Regions from separate parts of the Kitasatospora sp. NPDC051170 genome, predicted to be linked through region 1. Evidence: riboswitches for the same ligand, from Rfam matches in the RefSeq annotation. Region 1 holds a riboswitch; each other region holds the start of a gene.

Region 1 (7,225 bases):
GCGCCTTCCTCTACCTCATCGCCGCCCTCAACCTCTTCGCGCTCGCGGGCATCTACAAGGTCTACAAGTCGATGCGCTCCGGGCAGTTCGACGAGAAGCAGCTGGAGAAGCACCTCGACGAGCGCGGCTTCATGAACCGCATCCTCGGCCGCCTCACCAACTCCATCCGCCGCCCCGGCCAGATGTTCCCCATCGGCGCGCTGTTCGGCCTGGGCTTCGACACCGCCACCGAGGTGACGCTGATGGTGATGGCGGGCTCGGGCGCGGCCTCGGGCCTGCCCTGGTACGCGATCATCTGCCTGCCGCTGCTGTTCGCCTGCGGCATGAGCCTGTTCGACACGCTCGACGGCACCTTCATGAACTTCGCCTACCAGTGGGCCTTCTCCAACCCGGTCCGCAAGGTCTACTACAACCTCACCATCACGGGCCTCTCGATCGCCGTCGCCTTCTTCATCGGCACCATCGAACTCGTCCACGTCCTGCACGAGAAGCTCGACCTCACCGACCCCGTCACCACCTGGATCGCCGACATCAGCCTGGACAACGTCGGCTACGTCCTGGTCGGCATGTTCGTCGTCGTCTGGGCCTGCGCCCTCGGGTACTGGCGCTTCAGCAACGTCGAACAGCGCTGGGCCGCCCGCGTCGAGAAGACCGGCTGACCGACGCACCGGGAGGGGCGGGCCCTGCCCGCCCCTCCCGCCCCTCCCGCGCCTCAGCCCTCGAGTTCCCCGCGCAGGCGGCGGGCCGCGCCGACCAGGCTCTCCAGCGAGGCCCTGGTCTCCGCCCAGCCGCGGGTCTTCAGACCGCAGTCGGGGTTGACCCAGAGCCGCGCGGCCGGGATCGCGGCGAGCCCGGCCCGCAGGAGTTCCACCGCCTCGGCCGTGCTCGGCACGCGCGGGGAGTGGATGTCCCACACGCCCGGGCCCACCTCGCGCGGGTAGCCCGCCCGGGCCAGTTCGCCGGCCACCTCCATGTGGGAGCGCGTCGCCTCCAGGGAGATGACGTCCGCGTCGAGGTCGTCGATCGCGGTCATGATCGCGCCGAACTCGGCGTAGCACATGTGGGTGTGGATCTGGGTGTCCGCCCGTACGCCCGAGGTGGCCAGGCGGAAGGCGTCCGTCGCCCAGTCCAGGTACGCGGCCCGGTCGGCCGACCGCAGGGGGAGGGTCTCGCGAAGCGCGGGCTCGTCGACCTGGACGACCGCCGCCCCGGCCGCCTCCAGGTCGGTGACCTCGTCGCGCAGCGCCAGGGCGACCTGCCGCGCGGTGTCCGCGAGCGGCTGGTCGTCGCGGACGAAGGACCAGGCGAGCATGGTGACGGGCCCGGTGAGCATGCCCTTGACCGGGCGGGTGGTGAGGCCCTGCGCATAGCGGAACCAGTCGACGGTCATCGGCTGCGGGCGCGAGACGTCCCCGGCGAGGACCGGCGGGCGAACGTACCGGGTGCCGTAGGACTGCACCCAGCCGTGCCGGGTGGCCAGGTAGCCGGTGAGCTGCTCGGCGAAGTACTGGACCATGTCGTTGCGTTCGGGCTCGCCGTGCACGAGCACGTCCAGCCCGGCCTTCTCCTGGTAGGCGATCACCTCGCGCACCTCGGCCTCGATCCGCTCCCGGTAGGCCCCGGCGTCGATCCGGCCGGCGCTCAGGTCGGCACGGGCGGTGCGCAGCTCGGTGGTCTGCGGGAAGGAGCCGATCGTGGTGGTCGGCAGCAACGGCAGCCCCAGCCTGGCCCGTTGGGCCTCGGCCCGCGCCGCGTACGGCTGCGCCCGCCGGGCGTCGGCGTCCGTGACGGCGGCGGCCCGGGCCCGCACGGCCGGGTCGCGGGTGACGGGCGAGGCAGCGCGGGAGGCCAGGTCGGCGCGGTTGGCGGCGAGTTCGGCGGTGATCGCGGCGGTGCCCTCGCGCAGCCCTCGGGCCAGCAGCGCGGCCTCGGACGCCTTCTGCCGGGCGAAGGCCAGCCAACGGGCGATCTGCGGGTCCAGCTCCCGTTCGGCGGTGGCGTCGAGGGGGACGTGCAGCAGCGAGCAGGACGGCGCGACGTCGACGGTGCCGGCGAGGCCCAGCAGCGTCGCCAGGGTGGCCAGCGACTTCCCCAGGTCGTTGATCCAGACGTTGCGCCCGTCGATCACCCCGGCGACGAGCCGCTTGCCGGGCAGCCCTCCGGCGGCCGCCAGGTCATCGAGGTTCGCGGCGGCCGGGCCGGTGAAGTCCAGGGCGAGCCCGTCCACCGGTGCCTTGGCGAGGACGGGCAGGGCCGCGCCGAGGCGGTCGAAGTAGCTCGCGACGAGCAGCTTGGGCCGGTCCGCCAGGGCGCCGAGCTCGCGGTAGGCGCGGGCGGTGGCGTTCAGCTCGGCGGGGGTGCGGTCCTGGACGAGCGCGGGCTCGTCCAGCTGGGCCCACTCCGCGCCGGCGGTGCGCAGCTCGGCGAGGAGTTCGGCGTAGACGGGCAGCAGCCGGTCGAGCAGGGTGAGGGGCTGGAAGTCCTCGGCGACGCCGGGCGCGGGCTTGGCGAGCAGCAGGTAGGTGACCGGCCCGAGGAGGACGGGCCGGGCCCGGTGGCCGGCCAGCAGGGCTTCGCGCAGTTCGGCGACGGCCTTGGCGGGGTTGGCGACGAAGACGGTGTCGGGCCCCAACTCGGGGACGAGGTAGTGGTAGTTGGTGTCGAACCACTTGGTCATCTCCAGCGGCGCGACGTCCTGGGTGCCGCGCGCCATGGCGAAGTAGCCGTCCAGGGGGTCGGCGGCGACGGCGGCGCGGTGGCGGGCCGGGATCGCGCCGAGCGCGACGGTGGTGTCGAGCACGTGGTCGTAGAGGGAGAAGTCGCCGGTGGGGACTTCCTCGACGCCCGCGGCGGCGAGCTGGCGCCGGCTCTCCCGGCGCAGGTCGGCGGCCGTGGAGTGCAAGGCGTCGGCCGTGACCGTGCCCTTCCAGTACCCCTCGACGGCCTTCTTGAGCTCCCGGTTCCGGCCCTGCCGGGGGTAGCCGTGGACGGTGGCGCGGGCGGCCGCGGCCGTGAATTTCGCTGTCTTCGCCGGATTCGCTGTCAAGGGACTCTCCTTCGCGAGCCTGTTTCCTCTGGTCCCCGGGGACGGGACGAAGGCGCGAAGGGGTGCTGAACCGGCGGACCGGGCGAGCCCGTCCGCTGTGCACGCCGACCCGCCCACGAGGTCACCGGGATCTCCGCGCGCGATCGGTCGCACGCGGGCAGCGGGCAGGTCTTCGGACTCGCGGGCGCGTCCCCCGGACCGGGGGCCCTCCTACTGGCCGTCGCTTCCCAGACCCTCCCGGGCCCAGTGCGTATGACGGCGGTCGTTCCCACTCACCGCTGCGGGGCAGTCCCGGACTGGCCAGTTGAAAGGCTTCACCGGGTTCCCTCTTGCGACGCGCCTGCCTGGCGGACAGGGCGAACCAGCTGCTCCGTCAGCATAGATCGGGTTCCGTGGTGCTGGGTGTCGAATTCCGCATCCTCGGCGGAGTGCGTGCGTTGACGCCCTGTCATTCCGGGCGCCTCACGGCCGGCGCAGGACGAGGATGCCATCCTCCTCGGCCACCGTGCGGTAGCCCTCGGCGCGGTAGGCGGCCAGGGCGGACTCCGTCGACGCCCGGGCGCAGGGGGACTTCACCGTCGGGTCGGTGGCGTCGGCCGCGACCCACTCGGGCGGGTCGGCGGAGAGCGGTCCGGGATCTTGGCAGACCAGGCCGACGGCCTCGGAGCGGGCGACCAGGATCGGGGCGAGGCGGTTGGTGGAGGCGACGCGGGAGCCGTCGGGTATCAGCGCGAGCAGGCGGTGGGCCGTACGGACGTGGGCGGGCCGGTGCCAGCCGCCCGGGAGGGCCAGGTCCCGCAGGGGGTACACCACGGTGGTGACGGCGGCGACGACCGCGCAGACGGCGAGTGCGCGTCGCCGCAGGCCCGGGCGGCGGGTGAGAACGTCCAGCAGGGCGCCGAAGAGGATCGGCATCAGGATCGCGCTGTAGTGGTAACCCGGCTGCCAGTAGTGCTCGTTGGAGGCGGTGAGCCGCCAGGCCAGGGTGGGCAGGCAGAGCAGCGCGAGCGGGGAGCGCAGGCCGACGAAGGCGACGGGGGCGGCGAGCATCGCCAGCAGCAGCCACTTCACGGGCGGCCAGCCGAACGTGACCAGCGCCATCGGCAACGCGGCGTGGGAGCCCGGCAGTTGCTGCCAGTAGTCGAAGACGCCCTGCGGGTTGGCCCTCGGCAGCAGCACGGCCGTCTCGACGACCGTCGCCCCGAGGCCGAACACCGCCACGGCCAGCCCGGGCCCGCGCCGTCCGCGCCCGCCCCGCCGTGCGACGTACAGGCCGACGGCCGCGACCGTGAGCCCGAGATCCTCCTTGACCAGCACCAGCGGCAGCGCCCACAGCATCCCCGCCCGCCAGCGCCGCTCCCCCAGCGCCTCGACGGCGAAGGCGAGCAGCGGCACGGCGAAGCAGATCTCGTGGAAGTCGTAGGCGACGGCCGAGACGATCCCCCAGGAGGCGCCGAAGGCCGACCCGAGGACCAGCGCGGCCCTCGGCCCCGCCGTCCGGTAGGCCCAGCGGGTGATCGGCAGGCAGGCGAGCGCCATCAGGGCGGCCTGGGCGACGAGCAGGGTGACGGGGGTGGGGAAGAGCCGGTAGGCGGGGGCGAGCAGGGCGAGGACGGGGTGGAAGTGGTCACCCAGCAGGTCGTAGCCGGGGCCCTTGAGCGGGACCACCGGCAGCCGGCCGTGAGCGTAGGCGCGGACGGCCTGTTCGAAGATCCCGAGGTCGAAGGCGGCGCTGAGCATCCGCTCGTGCCGGCTGATCGAGAGCAGCACGTACAGGCCGAAGAACAGCGCGGCCACGGCCAGGCCCAGCCCGTTCGGTCCGATCCTGCGGGCCATGGGGGCGGGCGCCGGTGCCGCCGGGCGGACGAGCGGCTGACGCTCCAGCAGGTTGTCGATCATCGCATGATCACCATTCCACTAGTTAACTAGTGGAATGGTGATCACGGCGCCAATCGCCTTGTCAAGGCCACTCCGTGAGCCGGGCTTGACGCCGGGCGGGGCGGCTGGGCAGGATTCCCCTAGATAACTAGTGAAATGGCGGTCTAACGTGGTCGAGTACCTCATCGACCGACACAGCGGGCTCTCCCCGTACCTGCAGATCGTGGAGCAGACCAAGCGCGCCCTGCGGCTCGGGGTGCTGCGCCCGGGCGACCAACTCCCCACCGCGCGGGAGGTGGTGGAGGCCACGGCGATCAACCCCAACACCGTGCTCAAGGCGTACCGCGAGCTGGAACGGGAGGGGCTGGTCGACAGCCGCCGGGGCGTGGGCACCTTCGTGCGCCGCTCGCTCGCCAAACCGGAGACCGTCGCGGACTCCGCCCTGCACACCGAGCTCGCCGACTGGGTCCGCCGGGCCCGCGCGGCCGGACTCGACCGCGAGGACGTCGCCGCCCTGGTCACCACGGCCGTGGACGGCGCCTTCGCCGAACCGACCGAGTAGCACAAGCACCCGTACGAGCACGACCCCAGCACCACTGCACGAGGAGCCCGGGTGAGCGACCACCCCATACCCAGTCCCGCCGAACCCGCTGACGAACCCGCCGCCGAGGACGCTGCCGAGGACGCCCTCACGGCCGTCGGCCTCGGCCTGAAGTACCGCAGGTCCTGGGCGCTCCGCGACTGCGACGTCCGGCTCCCCGCCGGACGGATCTGCGCCCTGGTCGGCCCCAACGGCGCGGGCAAGTCCACCCTGCTGGGCCTGGCCGCGGGCCTCCTCGCCCCGACCACCGGCGCCGTCGGCGTCTTCGGACGGCCCGCGGGCGCCGCCGAGTCCCGCCGCCGGGTCGCCTTCCTCGGCCAGGACAAGCCGCTCTACCCCCGGCTCACCGTCGCCGAGACGCTGCGCGCGGGCCACGAACTCAACCCCGGCTGGGACCAGGCCGTCGCCGAACGGATCGTCACCCTCGGCGGGCTCGACCCGAACGCCCGGATCGCCACCCTCACCGGCGGCCAGCGCACCCGCGTCGCCCTGGCCCTGGCTCTCGGCAAGCGCCCCGACCTGCTGCTGCTCGACGAACCGCTCTCGGACGTCGACCCGGTGGCCCGCCAGGAGCTCACGGGCCTGCTGATGGCCGAGGCCGCCGAGCACGGCACCACCGTGCTCATCTCCTCCCACGTGCTCGCCGAGCTGGACGGCGTCTGCGACTTCGTCCTGCTCCTCGGCGGCGGCCGGGTCCGGCTCGCGGGGGACGTGGACGAGCTGCGCGAGGCCCACCGGCTGGTCGTCGGCGCCCACGAGGGCACCGACACCACCCCGGACGGACTCGCCGGGCACCGGATCGTCGAACTGCGCCGTACCGGACGGCAGTTCACCGCCGTGCTGCAGCCCTCCGGCCCACTCGACCCGAGCTGGGAAGCGACCGTACCGAGCCTGGAGGACCTGTTGCTCTCCTACCTGCGCAGCCCCGACGCCGAACCACTGCTGCTGTCCGAGGCCGCACCCCGCCACGTCGAGGCGGCCGCCCGATGACCGCCGCCACCACGTTCGTACGCCCCCGCTACCGGCTGCGCGGCCCCGCCTGGCTGAGCGCCCGCCAGGAGCGCACCGCCCTGCTCGTCGGCGGGGCCGTCCTGCTGGCCGTCTGCGTCTGGCTGCTCGTGCTCGGCGGCATGATCAGCCACTACGTGCACGCCAACCACCTGGAGAACTGCAACGCCGTCTACTTCCCGCCCGAGTGCACCAACCGGTCGGGGGACCTCACCGTCAAGCTCGACCCGATGTGGCAGCCGGCCGTGGAGGCCACCGGCTGGCTGCTGCTCGCCCTGCCGCCCGCCCTCGGGCTCTTCCTCGGCGCGCCACTGCTGGCCCGCGAGTTCGAGACCGGCACCTACCGGCTCGCCTGGACGCAGTCCGTCTCCCGCCGCCGCTGGCTGGCCGCCCGCCTCGGCGTGCCGCTCGCGGCGACGCTCGCGGGCTCGACCGTCCTCGCGGTCGTCTCCACCTGGTGGGTCGACGTGATCGAGGGGCGCTTCGCCGTGCCCGGCTACTACCACTGGTTCACCTGGCTGAGCCGTACGACCTCCGGCCCCGCCGTGGTCGGCTTCAGCCTGCTGGGCGTCGCCCTCGGAGCAGCCGTCGGCCTGGTCGTACGGCGCGTGGTGGCCTCGATGGCGGTCACGGCGGCGCTGATGCTGGGTCTGCGCCTGGCCGTCGACGGCCTGCGCTACCTCCTCACCCCC
Region 2 (7,225 bases), on a different contig from region 1:
TGGGGGAGCGGCCGTGCCGCTGGGAGAGCTCGCTGGTCGCCGTGGTGAGCGACAGCCGCAGCTCCTGGAGGCGGCGCGGCACCCGGACCGCCCAGCCCTTGTCGCGGAAGTGGCGCTTGATCTCGCCGACGATGGTCGGCGTGGCGTAGGTGGAGAACTCGACCCCGCGCTCGTGGTCGAAGCGGTCCACCGACTTGATCAGGCCGATGGTGGCGACCTGGGTGAGGTCGTCCAGCGGCTCGCCCCGGTTGCGGAACCGCCGGGCCAGGTGCTCGACCAGCGGGATGTGCATCCGCACCAGTTGGTTGCGCAGCTCGACGCGCTCCGGGGAGCCCTCGGGCAGCGCGGACAGCCGGACGAACAGCGCCCTGGCCGCCTCCCGGTCCGGCGCGCCGGACCGGTGCGAGCTCTGGGCGGGCACCGCGCCGTGCGGCTCCCCGGCCTCGTCCGCCGGCTCGGGCGGGTTCGGCGAGGAGTGCGACGGATCAGACGTCGGCTCGGTCGGCTGGCTCATCCGGTGGGCGTCCTTCGGGTGCGCTTCGTCGTTGGCGGCGAGGCCGGGAACGCTCGCCTGGGTCGGTACGGCAGGGCCCGCCGTCGCGAGGCCGGTACGGTCCAGATCACTCACGGCCATTCCCCCGTTCCGTTCCGGGAGCACCGGGGCCGCCGGCCCCGGTTTCGTCTCGTTGGTCGTACCGCCCGGGGGCGGTACCGGGAGCCGCCCGCCCCGCCCCCGGTGGGGGAGCGGCGGACGGCCCTTGCACGGGTGTTGCTCAGGGGCCGGCTATTGGTAGGCGGTGGGGCCGCCGCGCTTCTTGTGCAGGCTGATGGAGACGGTCTTGTCCTCGGCGACCGAGGAGTCGACCTCGCCGGCGAGCGCCGAGAGCACCGTCCAGGCGAAGGTGTCCCGCTCGGGGGCGTTGCCGTCGGTGGTCGGCGCGGAGACGGTGACCTTCAACGCGTCCCCCACCAGGCGGAACACGCAGGTCAACACGGAGCCCGGCACGGCCTGCTGGAGCAGGATGGCGCAGGCTTCGTCGACCGCGATCCTCAGGTCCTCGATCTCGTCGAGGGTGAAGTCCAGCCGGGCCGCGAGCCCGGCGGTCGCTGTTCGCAGCACGGAGAGATAGGCCCCGGCCGCGGGCAGCCGGACCTCCACGAAGTCCTGAACTCCGAGATCGTCGTCGATCTGGGACACCCTTGCCTCCTGGGTGGCGTGCTGTGCTTCCTTGGTACCCCGTGAAGGGGTTCGATGCCAGGTGTTCCCGCCATCGAGGTCGATGCCTTCCGCACACGGTGCGGGAGTTACTCATGGTAAGGCATTGCGACGCAGGGTGGCAGGGGCTTTGCCGGACTGCGCCGGTTGCTTCAGGAACCGGTCGTTCAGCTAGAGGTGCCCGGCCCTGGTGAGTGCCTCGCCGGTGAGCCGGTAGACCGTCCAGCCGGCCATCGGGACGGCTCCGAGGGACTCGTAGAAGTCGATCGAGGGCCGGTTCCAGTCCAGCACCGACCACTCGACACGGGAGTAGCCCCGCTCCACGGCGATCCGCGCCAGCTCCAGCAGCAGCGCCTTGCCGTGGCCGCCGCCGCGCGCCTCGGGGCGGACGTACAGGTCCTCGAGGTAGATCCCGTGGGTGCCGCGCCAGGTCGAGAAGTTGAGGAACCAGACCGCGAAGCCGACCGGCTCACCGGTGGCCTCGTCCTCGGCGATCAGGCCGAACAGCGCGGGCTCGGGGCCGAACAGCGCCTCGTGCAGCTGCTCGTCGGTGGCCACGGCCGCCTGCGGTTCCTTCTCGTACTCCGCGAGATCGCGGATCATTTCGCGGATGAGGGGGACGTCGCTGGCGACGGCGGTGCGGATCATGCCTCCGAGCGTACCGACCGGGCCCCGCTTCTCCCAGGGCCCGGCCGATGAAGATCTCGAGCTCAGCGGGCTTCCGGCGGATGGCCGAGGAACCGGGCCAGCGAGGTGATCGCCGCCGGGTTGCGGGGGCTCTCCACCAGGTCGACGTAGTCCATCACGAAGATCCGGTCGTTCCTGATCGCCGAGACGCCGGCCAGCGCGGGCAGGGACTTGAGGAAGTTCCGCTTCTCCTCGGCGCTCACCGAGCCGTAGTCGTTGATCACGATCACCTCGGGGTCGCGCTGCACCACGCTCTCCCAGCCGGCCGTCACCCAGGAGTCGTTCAGGTCGTGCATGACGTTGGTACCGCCGGCCTTGCCGATGATCTCGTCCGCGGCGGCGAACCTGCCCGCCGTGTACGGCTTGTCCTTCCCGCTGTCGTACAGGAAGACGGACGGGCGGCGCTCCGGCCTGGGGACGGCGTCGACCTGCGCCTTGAAGCGGGCGATCAGCCTGTCGGCGCGCTCGCGGACGTCGAAGATCTCGCCGAGGTTGGCCAGGTCGGTGTAGAGCGCCTCCAGCGGGTCCATCACGCCGCGCTCGGAGCCCTTGCCGCTGCGGCAGGACTCGGTGAGCACGTAGGAGGCCACGCCGAGGGCCTTGAACGCCTCCGGGGTGACGCCGCTGCCCTCGTCGAAGCCGTAGTGCCAGCCGGCGAAGACCAGGTCGGCCCTGGCGTCCAGGGCGATCTCCTTGGTGAGCACCTTCTTGGAGAGCCAGGTGGTCCTCTCGTACCCGTCCTTCCACTCGACGGTGTCGATCCGCCCCTTGTCCTCGGGCATCACGTAGCCGGCCATCCGGTCGGCGAGGCCGAGGGCGAACATCATCTCGGTGATGCCGACGTCGTTGGTGACCGTCCGGGCGGGCTTCTGCGCGAAGGTGAGCCCGGTGCCGCAGTTGTCGACGGTCACCGGGTAGTGCGCCGAGGAGCCGGAGGCTTCGTCGGTGGAAGCCCTGTCGGCGGGGGCGATCTCGGCGCCGCAGGCGGTGAGGCCGAGGGCGAGCAGGGTGACGGCGGCAAGGGCTTTGGTACGCAAGGGGGTTCTCCTCCCGGAGAGGTCGGCAGAGGTCGGCAGAGGTCGGCAGAGGTCGGCCGGCGAGCTCAGAGGCGGTCGAACAGCAACTGGAGGGCGCCGGTCAGCGGGTGCCGTACGGGCGTGGCCCGCACGCCGAACACCTCGGCCAGCAGCTCGGGCCGGAGCACCTCCTCGGGCGGCCCCGAGGCGACGATCCGGCCGGCGCGCAGCACGTACAGCAGGTCGCAGTGGGCCGCCGCCAGGTTGAGGTCGTGCAGCGCGGTGAGCACGGTCGGGCCGGCCTCGCGGGCCAGCGCCAGCACCTCCAACTGGTGGGCGACGTCCAGGTGGTTGGTGGGCTCGTCCAGCACCAGCAGCCTCGGTTCCTGGACGATCGCGCGGGCGATCAGCGTCCGCTGCTTCTCGCCGCCGGACAGGTGCAGGAAGCCCCGCTCGGCCAGGTGCTCCACGCCGACCCGGCGCATCGCCTCCGCGCAGCGCTCCGCCTCGTGGGCGCCGGGGCCGGACAGGCCCCGCCGGTGCGGCAGCCGTCCCATGACGACCACCTCGGCCACGGTGAAGTCGAACTCGGCCGAGTGCTCCTGCGTCAGCGCGGCCACCCGGCGGGCCGATTCGCGCGGGGTCAGCGCGTGCAGGTCGTCACCGTTCAGCCGTACGGACCCGCCCGCCGGGCGCAGCACCCGGTAGACGCAGCGCAGCAGCGTGGACTTGCCGCTGCCGTTGGGCCCGATCAGCCCGACCACCTGCCCGGGCGCGGCCCTCAGACCCACCTCGTGGACGAGCCTGGTGCCCGCCAGTTCGACGCTGACGCCCTCGACGAGCAGTTCCTCGGGGTTCGCCATCATCGCCCTCCCAGGGCCTGGCCGCGGCGGCGCATCATCAGCAGGAAGGCGGGCACCCCGAGCACGGCCGTGAAGACCCCGACGGGCAGTTCGGCGGGTGCCAGCAGGGTCCGTGAGGCGATGTCCACCCAGACCAGCAGCAGCGCCCCGGCCGGCGGCGCGACGAGCAGCACCCGGCGGTGCGAGGCGCCGACCAGCATCCGGGCCAGGTGCGGCATCAGCAGCCCGACGAAGCCGATCGCCCCGCTCACGGCGACCACGGTGCCGGTCACGGCGGCCGTCACCACGAACAGCTCGCGGCGCAGCCGGTCCGGGTCCACGCCGAGCGAGGCGGAGGTCTCGTCGCCCATCGCGAGCGCGTCCAGCCGCCCGGAGGCGCAGGCCAGGTACACCAGCCCGGCCAGGACGGTGGCGGCGGCGATCGGCACCGAGCCCCAGGTCGCGCCGCCGAGGCTCCCGAGCAGCCACATCATGACGTCCCGGGCGGCCTCGCCGCGGTCGGCGGCGAAGACCATCAGGGAGGTGACGGCGGAGAACCCGTAGGACAGCGCGGTGCCGGTGAGCACCAGCCGCAGCGGGGTGAGCCCGTACGCGGTGCGGGCGGCGAGGTAGACCAGCACCATCGCGGCCAGCGCGGAGGCGAAGGCGGAGACGGATATCGCCCAGATCCCGAGCGCGGCGAAGGCGCCGAGCAGCATCACGGCGTTGGCGCCGACCGCCGCTCCGGAGGAGATGCCGAGGACGAAGGGGTCGGCGAGCGCGTTGCGCACCAGCGCCTGCACGGCCACGCCGGTGGCGGCCAGGCCCGCGCCGACCACGGCGGCCAGGAGGGTGCGCGGCAGCCGGATCTGCCAGACGATCGCGTACGCGGCCGCCTCGTCGGCCTCCAGCCGGCCGCCCGTCAGGCCGGCGCCCAGCAGCCGCAGGACCTGCGGGACGTCCAGCCCGGCGGAGCCGAGGACGACCCCGCAGACCAGCGAGACCAGCAGGGCGAGGAGCAGCCCGAGCGCGAGGGGCGGGGCGGGTGTTCGGCGTGGGGGCGGGCTGGTGCTCACGGTCACGGGCGGCTGCGCCTTGCCTCGGGCCGGGGGCGCGCCGGGCCGGGCCGCCTGCCGGGCTGCGCCGGAGGGGGCCGTCCCCTCGCAGTCCACGGCGAGTCGTCGGGAGTACAGCGGCCGGGGGCGATCGGGCTGGCGGGGCCGTACGGGTACGGGCTCCGCTCACCGTTGCGGGTCAGCGCCGGACTCTCACCGGACTTCTCCCTCGGACGCCCAGGCAGCATAACAGCCACTCAGGCTAGGCAACCCTTACCAGGTTTGGCGGGGTGGGGCGGGGCGCGAGTCGGCGCGGCCGTGAACGCACGACCGCCCCCGTCCGGCGGTGCGGACGGGGGCGGCCGGGTGGCGACGCGTCAGGCTCAGGCCTGCTTGGTCTCCCAGAAGATCTTGTCGACCTCGGCGATCAGGTCCAGCAGGGCCTGGCCGGTGGCCGGGTCCGTCGACGCCTTCGCGGCCGAGGCGGCCTTGAGGGTGTCGTTGATCAGCTGGTGCAGCTGCGGGTACTTCTCGAAGTGCGGGGCCTTGAAGTAGTCGCTCCACAGCACCGAGATGTGGTGCTTGACGGCCTCGGCGCGCTGCTCCTTGATGATGATGGCGCGGGCGCGGAAGTGCGGGTCCTCGTTGGCCTGGTACTTCTCCTGGGTGGCCTTGACCGACTCGGCCTCCAGCTTGGCCTGCGCGGGGTCGTACACACCGCAGGGCAGGTCGCAGTGGGCGTGCGCGGTGACGCGCGGTGCAAACAGACGAGAGAACATGGGAGTCCTTCCTTAGATCGTCTTCCCGCGGCCGAGACTACCGCCACCCCCTCGTGGTTTCGCGATCGGGCGGTGGGCCTAGGGCAAAAGGCCGAGTCGCGCACGGGCCGCGGCCGAGTCGAAGCGCACGTCGAACCGGTGACGGTCCGTACGGCAGACTGGGGGCGGTCGGCGCGGGAGGAGGAGTCGTGGCGCGGAGCACGGGAGCGGAGGGCGTGGCCCGGGGCGGAGCGCTGCCGTTCGGGCTGGTCGACGTGGCCGGCCCGTCCATGGTGCCGACCCTGCGCGAGGGCGACCAGCTGCTCGTCCGCTACGGGGCGCCGATCAGGCCCGGGGCCGTGGTGCTCTTCCGGCACCCCCTCCAGCAGGACCTGCTGGTGGTGAAGCGGGCCGCCGAGCGCCGGGCGAAGGGCTGGTGGCTGCTCTCCGACAACCGCCCCGTGGACAGCGACAGCCGCTCCTACGGCGCCGTGCCGGACGAACTGGTCCTCGGCCGGGTGCTGCTGCGGCTGCGCCCCGCCCCGGCCTGGCTGGCGCCGGGGCGGCGGCTGGAACGGCTGCTGCTGGGCTCCCGGCTGGTACGGCTGCCGGGGCTGGCCCGCCGCCTCGGCGTCTGGGTCGAGGAGACCCCGTAGCGCCTCTCCTGGCTAGGACTGCTCAGGACTGCTCAGGACTGCTCAGGGCTGCTCAGGGCTGCTCCTGGAGCGCCGCCGCGGCCTCCAGGCGCTTGCGGGCGCGGTAGGCGGCCACGTTGGCGCGGGTGGCGCAGCGGTCGGAGCAGTAGCGCCGGGAGCGGTTGGTCGAGGTGTCCAGGTAGGCGTTGCGGCAGGGCGCGGCCTGGCAGATGCCGAGGCGGTCGGCGCCCAGCTCGGTGAGGTGGACGGCCAGGCCCATGCAGGCCACCGCGCTGAAGTGGGCGGTGGCGGTGGGGGAGTTGTCGGCCAGGTGCAGGTGCCAGCGCGGGCGGCCGGCGTCGTCCAGGAAGTCGTGGCCGGAGACCAGCGGGCTGACGGGGTACTCCATCAGCAGGCTGTTCAGCAGGTCGACGGAGCGGATCTCGTCCCCCTCGGCGGCGGACTCGAAGACGCCGCGCAGCCGGGTGCGCACGGCCCGCAGCCGGGGCACGTCGGACTCGTCCGCCAGGGCGGCGGCCCGGGAGGAGTCGGAGAAGAGGGCGCGCACCGCGTCCACCGAGGTCAGGGTGTCGGTGCCGCGCTCGGGCTCCTCGGTGTTCACCAGCCGAACGGCGAGGTCGGCGTACGAGGCCAGCTCCACGGCGGTCCTTCCAGGTTTCGGTAACGGGCTGACGGCATCCAGCCTATTACCTTGAGAGGGAAAACGTCGGCGCCCGGCAGGATCCGCCTGCCGGGCGCCGATCGTACGTGCTCAGAGCACCTTGGACAGGAAGGCCCTGGTGCGCTCGTGCTGCGGGTTGCCGAGCACCTCGCGGGGGTTGCCGGACTCGACGACCACGCCGCCGTCCATGAACACCAGCGCGTCGCCGACCTCGCGGGCGAAGCCCATCTCGTGGGTGACGACGATCATCGTCATCCCCTCCTCGGCCAGGCCGCGCATGACGTCCAGCACCTCGCCGACCAGCTCCGGGTCGAGCGCCGAGGTGGGCTCGTCG
Region 3 (7,225 bases), on a different contig from region 1:
GGGCCGCTGGGCCGTACCGGGGAGACGGGTCACCGTCGCACCGGTACCGATCGTCGGTTGGAGCGGGGCATCACGGTCGCGCGGGTTCCGAGACGTCACGTCGAGCAGTCTTCCCCTTGCACGGGCCTTCTGTCACATCCGGTTGTCCGTACGACCGACCACGCGCTTACAGCACCTCCGCAAGATCGGGCAACAGAGGCAAACCGCCTGGCCGGAAACGTGTGGCGGGGACATGCCGGGTTGTCGCGGTGGCCGTACGGACGGTCACTTCGAGTGACCGAAGGCGCTCTACAGGAGGGGGGTGAACCAGCGGCGGAGGAGCTCGGTGTAGTGCTCGGGGGCGGAGTTCCACAGGGCCGCGTGGTCGGCGCCGGGGAAGAGCTTGAGGCTCACCACGTCCCGGCGGACGGTGGCGAGGTGCTCGGCGGGGCCGAGGGGGGCGACGGTGTCGTCCGGGCTCTGGAGCAGCAGGGTGGGCACCCGCAGGTCGGTGCCCTCGGCGATGCGGGCGAAGTCGGCGAGGTCGACCCCCGTACGGCCTTCGGCGGCGAGCGCGCCGAGTTCGGCCGCGGTGCTCGAGAGGCCGGCCCGGCGGGCGTCGCGGCGGGCGGAGCCGGGGAGGTCGAGCACCGGGGAGTCCAGGACCAGGCCCCGGATGGCGTGGGGCCAGGCGGAGCGGGCGGCGGCCTGAAGGACCATGGTCGCGCCGACCGACCAGCCGTAGAGGATCACCTTGCCGGCGCCGTTGTCGAGGGCCAGGCGGATCGCGGCCTCGACGTCGCGCCACTCGGTCTCGCCGAAGTGGCTGAGCCCGTCCGGGGAGGCGGGGGCGCCCTCGTCGCCCCGGTAGGTGATCGCGAGGGCGGGCAGGCCCAGGTGGTCGAGGACGGGGAGCACGGGCAGCGCCTGGCCGCGGTCGGCGCCGGGGCCGTGGACGAGGATCACCCAGGTGCCGCGCTTGCCGCCGAGGTACCAGGCGGGCAGGGCGCCGAGTTCTCCCTCGGCGGCGGTCTCGGTGAAGGGCAGGCCCAGGGCCTCGGTCGGGTCGCCGAGCAGTACGCGCGGGGTGAAGCGGACCTCGGTGCCGGGGGCGAGGGTGCCGCGGTCGGCGCGGACCAGGCGGCGGGTGACGCCCTCCTCGTCGCCGTGGAGGACCTCCCCGACCACGGCGTGCCCGCCGTCCGCCCACTCCACGGCCCAGCGGCCGGGCATCAGGGTCTCGGGGCGCCGGGTGAAGGTGGCCCGGCCGGCGCCGAGGCTCTTGACGTGGACCGGGCCGGACTCCAGGACGACCGTCTCCGGGCGGACCATCCGCTCCGAGGCCCGGCGGCCGATCACCAGCACGGCGGCGGCCCCGGCACCCACGGCGGCGGCCGCCACGACGGCCGCGGTTCCCCAACGCATATCCACTCCCCGCTCTGCTGCTCCCGATGTGAGTCGAGCACCAGTTCACCCGGCCGCCGGTGGGGGCGGCCACCGGGCCGGGCCGATCGTGTGACCAAACCCTCCGTGACCTCGGTTGACTCCCCGTCGGAGGGCGTGGTGGGATTTCGGGGCCAATCGGAGGCATGGAGAGGAAGCCGGTGCGAATCCGGCGCGGTCCCGCCACTGTCACCGGGGAGCACGCCCGGAATTTCGCCACGGCGGGCCGTCAGAAGCCGCTGGAAGGCCCGGGCGCGCGTCCGACCCGGAAGCCAGGAGACTCTCGCCGCCGTTACGTCGAGCCAGGGCGCGGACCCTGAGTGAGGACACCCACGCGATGCAGGCTGCCCGAACCTTCAGGCCCTCTCCGGTCGTATGCGCCCGCTGACCCGCGCCGCCGCGTTCGCGCTGGGCGCCGTCGCGGGCTACGCCGCCGACTCCCGCTTCGCCGACCCCCGCCGGGGCCACCCCGTCGCGCTGTTCGGCAGCGCCGCGGGCCGCCTCGAGCGGCGGCTGTGGCGCGACGACCGGGCGGCGGGCGCCGCGTACACGGCACTGTGCGTGGGCACCGTCGCGGCGGGCGCGCTGGCCCTGGACCGTACGGTGGGCCGCCGGCCGCTGGGCCGGGCCGCGCTGGCCGCCGCCGCCACCTGGACGGTGCTCGGCGGCACCTCGCTGACCCGGGAGGCGCGCACCATCGGCCGCTCGCTCGCCGCCGGGGACCTCGCCGCCGCCCGGGAGCGGCTGCCGCACCTGTGCGGGCGGGACCCGAGCGCGCTCGACGGGCAGCAGATCGCCCGCGCGGTGGTCGAGTCCGTGGCCGAGAACACCGCCGACGCCGTCGTCAACGCGCTGACCTGGGGCGCCATCGCCGGGACGCCCGGACTGCTGGCCTTCCGCGCTGTCAACACCCTGGACGCCATGGTCGGCCACCGCTCCCCCCGCTACGCCCGCTTCGGCTGGGCCTCCGCCCGCCTCGACGACGTGGCGGGCTGGCCGGGCGCCCGGCTCACCGCGCTGCTGACGGTGGCCGCCGCGCCCGAGCCCCGTACGGCCTGGCGCGTCTGGCGGCGCGACGGCTCCTCGCACCCGAGCCCCAACGCGGGCCAGGCGGAGTCGGCCTTCGCGGGCGCCGTGGGCGTGCGCCTGGGCGGGACGCTGCAGTACGGCACCCGGGTGGAGCACCGGCCCGTCCTGGGCGAGGAGCTGCGGCCGGTGACGGTCGACGACATCGAACGGGCCTGCACGCTGTCGCGGCGGGTGGGCGCGCTGGCGCTGGGTACGTCCGTCGCGGGGCACCTGGCCCTGCGGCTGTGGAGGGGTAGGTAGATGAGCAACGCGCTGCTGGTCGCGGGGACGACCTCGGACGCCGGCAAGAGCGTGGTCACGGCCGGGATCTGCCGCTGGCTGGTCCGTCAGGGCGTGCGGGTCGCGCCGTTCAAGGCCCAGAACATGTCGCTGAACTCCTTCGTCACCCTGGACGGCGCCGAGATCGGCCGTGCCCAGGCGATGCAGGCGCAGGCCGCCCGCGTCGAGCCGGAGGCGGCGATGAACCCGGTGCTGCTCAAGCCCGGCGCGGACGGGCGCAGCCAGGTGGTGCTGCTCGGCAGGCCCGTCGCCGAGGTCGGCGCGCTGGACTACCGGGAGCGCAAGCCCGTCCTGCTGGAGCGCTCCCTGGAGTGCCTGGCGGACCTGCGGGCGCGCTTCGACGTGGTCGTCTGCGAGGGCGCAGGCTCGCCCGCCGAGATCAACCTGCGCGACCGGGACATCGCCAACATGGGCCTGGCCACGGCCGCCGCCCTGCCCGTCGTGGTCGTCGGGGACATCGACCGCGGCGGGGTGTTCGCCGCGATGTACGGGACGCTGGCGCTGCTGTCGGCCGAGGACCAGCGGCACGTGGCCGGCTGGTTCGTCAACAAGTTCCGGGGCGACGCCCGGCTGCTGGCGCCCGGGCTGGAGATGCTGCGCGAGCTGACCGGCCGTCCGGTGCTCGGCACGCTGCCGATGCTGCCCGGGCTGTGGCTGGACGCCGAGGACTCGCTGGACCTGTCGACGGTGGTGGACCGGAGCGCCTCCGACGGGCGCGGGCCGCTGGGTGCCGACGTGCTGCGGGTGGCCGTGGTGCGCTTCCCCCGGCTGTCCAACTTCACCGACCTGGACGCGCTCGCCCAGGAGCCGGGCGTGCTGGTGCGCTGGGCCACGCGGCCGGAGGAGCTGGCCGACGCGGACCTGGTCGTGCTGCCCGGCACCCGGGCCACCGTGGCGGACCTCGCCTGGCTGCGGGAGCGGGGGCTGGAGCCGGCGCTCAAGGCGCGGGCGGCGGCCGGGCTGCCGGTCCTCGGCGTCTGCGGCGGCTACCAGATGCTGGCGGGCTCGATCGTGGACGAGGTGGAGTCCGGGGCGGGCGCCGTGGACGGGCTCGGGCTGCTGCCGACGCGGGTGCGGTTCGGCGTGGAGAAGGTGCTCGCGCGGCCGGTGGGCTCCGCGTACGGGCAGCGGGTGGAGGGGTACGAGATCCACCACGGGGTGGTGTCGGTCGATGGTGGTTCGCCGTTCTTGGACGGCTGCCGGGTCGGCTCGGTGTGGGGCACCACCTGGCACGGGGCGCTGGAGAACGACGGGTTCCGCCGTGAACTCCTTCGGGAGGTCGCCGAGTTGGCGGGGCGTGCGTTCATCCCCGCGCCGGACACCTGTTTCGCGGCGGCCCGGGAATCGCGGCTCGACCGCCTCGGCGACCTGATCGAGGAGCACGCGGACACCGACGCGCTGTGGAAGCTGATCGAGGGCGGGGTGCCGGCGGCCGGATCGCTGCCGTTCCTGCCGCCGGGGGCGCCTTCGCCCGTGGCCATGGGAACGACAACGGCAACGACTGGGAGTGACGCATGAGTGACGTCCGCTATCCGTTCACCGCGATCGTCGGCATGGCCGACCTGCGGCTCGGCCTGCTGCTGAACGCGGTCTCCCCGGCCGTGGGCGGCGTGCTGGTGCGGGGCGAGAAGGGCACCGCCAAGTCCACCATGGTGCGGGCGCTGGCCGGGCTGCTGCCGTCCATCACCGTCGTGGACGACTGCCGCTTCGCCTGCGAGCCGGGGTCCGTCGACCCGCAGTGCCCGGACGGGCCGCACGACTCCTTCGATGTTCGCGAACGGCCGTCCCAGCTCGTCGAGTTGCCGGTCGGCGTGGCCGAGGACCGGATCGTCGGCTCGCTGGACCTCGAGCGGGCGCTGGCCGAGGGCGTCAAGGCGTACGAGCCCGGGCTGCTCGCCAAGGCGCACCGGGGCGTGCTCTACATCGACGAGGTCAACCTGCTCCAGGACCACGTCGTCGACCTGCTGCTGGACGCGGCCGCGATGGGCCGCTCGTACGTCGAGCGCGAGGGCGTGTCGGTGCGGCACGCGGCGCGGTTCCTGCTCGTCGGCACGATGAACCCGGAGGAGGGCGAGCTGCGGCCGCAGCTGCTCGACCGGTTCGGGCTCACCGTCGAGATCGCCGCCACCCGGGAGCCCTCGGAGCGCGCCGAGGTCGTGCGGCGGCGGCTCGCGTACGACGCGGACCCGGCCGGTTTCGCGGCGCGGTTCGCGGCGCAGGAGCGGGAGCTCGCCGAACACATCACCACCGCGCGGGAGTTGCTGCCGTCCGTCGAGCTGACGGATGTGGCGCTGCGTCAGATCACCGCCGTGTGCGCCGCGTTCGAGGTGGACGGGCTGCGCGCGGACATCGTGATGGCGCGCACCGCCGTCGCGCTGGCCGCCTGGGCGGGGCGTACGGAGGTGCTGGAGGAGGACGTCCGCAAGGCCGCGCAGCTGGCGCTGCCGCACCGGCGGCGGCGCAACCCGTTCGACGCGCCGGGGTTGGACGAGGAGCAGCTGGACCGGACGCTGGAGGAGCACGCCGCGGACGGGGACGACGAACCGGACCCGGAGCCCGAGGGCGACGGGCCCGGGGAAGGCCCCGACGGCGGCGGGCCGGAGGGCGGCGGGCCGGACGGGGGCGGGCCGGACGGGGGCGGCGGCGCCCCGGAGCCCGTCGAAGGCGGCGGACCGGAGGCGTCCGACTCCTCCCCGGAGGTCGACGTCCCCGCGATGCCCGCCCAACACCCCGCCCCCGCGCGGGAGTCGGCGCCCGTGGCGGCCAACGACCCGTACCGTACGCGGCTGTTCACCGTGAAGGGCACCGGCCACGGCGCCCAGGGCCGCCGCTCCCCCGCCGAGACCACCGGCGGGCACACCATCCGCGCCCGCCGCCCCCAGGGCACGCTCAGCCGGCTGCACCTGACCGCCACCCTCCAGGCCGCCGCGCCGCACCAGGTGGCGCGCGGGCGCGACGGGCGGGCGCTCGTCCTGCACAAGGACGACTTCCGCGAACAGGTGCGCCAGGGGCGGGAGTCCAACCTGGTGCTGTTCGTCGTGGACGCCTCCGGCTCGATGGCCGCGCGCCAGCGCATGAGCGCCGTCAAGGGTGCGGTGCTGTCCCTCCTGATGGACGCCTACCAGCGGCGCGACAAGATCGGCATGATCACCTTCCGGGGCGCCGGCGCCGAGCTGGCCCTGCCGCCCACCTCCTCCGTGGAGGTCGGCGCGGCCCGGCTGGAGTCCCTGCCCACCGGCGGGCGCACCCCGCTGGCCGCCGGGCTGCTGCGCGCCCACGACGTGCTGCGGGTCGAGCGGCTGCGCGACCCGAACCGGCGCCCGCTGCTCGTCCTCGTCACCGACGGCCGGGCCACCGGCGGGCGCGACGCGCTGGCCCAGTCCCGGCGCGCCGCCTCGCTGTTCGCGGCGCAGGGCACGGCCAGCGTGGTGCTGGACTGCGAGTCCGGGCCGGTGCGCCTGGGCCTCGCCCGCACCCTGGCCGGGGTGCTCGGCGGCACCGCCGTCAGCCTGGACGAGCTGCGCGCCGAGGGCGTGGCCTCGCTCGTCCGCGAGAACCGTTCCGTTTCCACCGTGCGAAAGGCGGCCTGAGCCGACATGCCCAAGGGTGTCCCCGAGAGCGTCCCCGACGACGGCCTGACGACCCGTCAGCGCCGTACGCAGCCGATCACCGCCGTGCACACCGGACCGGGCAAGGGCAAGTCCACCGCCGCGTTCGGCATGGCGCTGCGGGCCTGGAACCAGGGCTGGTCCGTCGGGGTGTTCCAGTTCGTGAAGTCCGCCAAGTGGAAGGTGGGCGAGGAGAACGCGCTGCGCGTGCTCGGCGCCTCCGGCGAGGGCGGCAGCGTCGACTGGCACAAGATGGGCTCCGGCTGGTCCTGGATCCAGCGCTCCGCCGAGCAGGAGATGACCAGCGAGGAGGCGGCCAAGGAGGGCTGGGAGCAGGTCAAGCGCGACCTCGCCGCCGAGACCTACCGCTTCTACGTGCTCGACGAGTTCACCTACCCCATGCACTGGGGGTGGATCGACCCGGAGGAGGTCGCGGCGGTCCTCAAGGACCGTCCGGGCAGCCAGCACGTCGTCATCACCGGCCGGTACGCGCCCGAGGCGCTGACCGAACTCGCCGACCTGGTCACCGAGATGACCAAGGTCAAGCACCCCATGGACGCGGGCCGCAAGGGCCAGCGCGGTATCGAGTGGTGACCCCGTCTTGAGCGACATCCCCCGCCTCGTCATCGCCGCACCCTCCTCGGGCGCGGGCAAGACCACCGTCGCCACCGGCCTGATCGCGGCGCTCGCCGCGCGCGGGCTGGCGGTGTCGCCGCACAAGGTCGGCCCCGACTACATCGACCCCGGCTACCACGCGCTCGCCGCCGGGCGGCCCGGGCGCAACCTGGACGCCTTCCTGTGCGGGCCCGAGCGGATCGCCCCGCTCT

The links. Region 1 has a riboswitch for cobalamin ahead of metE (5-methyltetrahydropteroyltriglutamate--homocysteine S-methyltransferase). Riboswitches for the same ligand answer to the same signal wherever they lie in the genome.
Region 2: it holds a riboswitch for cobalamin, as region 1 does, so the genes downstream of both, ACIBCA_RS06600 (FecCD family ABC transporter permease) here and metE (5-methyltetrahydropteroyltriglutamate--homocysteine S-methyltransferase) in region 1, are expected to answer to the same signal.
Region 3: it holds a riboswitch for cobalamin, as region 1 does, so the genes downstream of both, ACIBCA_RS34410 (cobalamin biosynthesis protein) here and metE (5-methyltetrahydropteroyltriglutamate--homocysteine S-methyltransferase) in region 1, are expected to answer to the same signal.

The regions. Positions count from the first base shown of each region.
Region 1 covers NZ_JBITFA010000001.1:459,323-466,547, forward strand. Annotated here, with positions in the region: gene ACIBCA_RS02095 (HoxN/HupN/NixA family nickel/cobalt transporter) at 1-659, shown strand, start outside; gene metE (5-methyltetrahydropteroyltriglutamate--homocysteine S-methyltransferase) at 713-3,046, opposite strand; cobalamin riboswitch at 3,192-3,427, opposite strand; gene ACIBCA_RS02105 (DUF2079 domain-containing protein) at 3,509-4,945, opposite strand; gene ACIBCA_RS02110 (GntR family transcriptional regulator) at 5,094-5,486, shown strand; gene ACIBCA_RS02115 (ATP-binding cassette domain-containing protein) at 5,538-6,515, shown strand; gene ACIBCA_RS02120 (hypothetical protein) at 6,512-7,225, shown strand, end outside.
Region 2 covers NZ_JBITFA010000002.1:664,192-671,416, forward strand. Annotated here, with positions in the region: gene ACIBCA_RS06575 (SigB/SigF/SigG family RNA polymerase sigma factor) at 1-628, opposite strand, end outside; gene ACIBCA_RS06580 (anti-sigma regulatory factor) at 785-1,198, opposite strand; gene ACIBCA_RS06585 (GNAT family N-acetyltransferase) at 1,388-1,864, opposite strand; gene ACIBCA_RS06590 (ABC transporter substrate-binding protein) at 1,927-2,940, opposite strand; gene ACIBCA_RS06595 (ABC transporter ATP-binding protein) at 3,006-3,785, opposite strand; gene ACIBCA_RS06600 (FecCD family ABC transporter permease) at 3,782-4,837, opposite strand; cobalamin riboswitch at 4,944-5,092, opposite strand; gene sodN (superoxide dismutase, Ni) at 5,200-5,595, opposite strand; gene sodX (nickel-type superoxide dismutase maturation protease) at 5,784-6,230, shown strand; gene ACIBCA_RS06615 (CGNR zinc finger domain-containing protein) at 6,283-6,870, opposite strand; gene ACIBCA_RS06620 (amino acid ABC transporter ATP-binding protein) at 6,982-7,225, opposite strand, start outside.
Region 3 covers NZ_JBITFA010000023.1:93,606-100,830, reverse strand. Annotated here, with positions in the region: gene ACIBCA_RS34415 (alpha/beta hydrolase family protein) at 289-1,404, opposite strand; cobalamin riboswitch at 1,573-1,705, shown strand; gene ACIBCA_RS34410 (cobalamin biosynthesis protein) at 1,798-2,751, shown strand; gene ACIBCA_RS34405 (cobyric acid synthase) at 2,752-4,308, shown strand; gene ACIBCA_RS34400 (putative cobaltochelatase) at 4,305-6,380, shown strand; gene cobO (cob(I)yrinic acid a,c-diamide adenosyltransferase) at 6,387-6,992, shown strand; gene ACIBCA_RS34390 (cobyrinate a,c-diamide synthase) at 7,000-7,225, shown strand, end outside.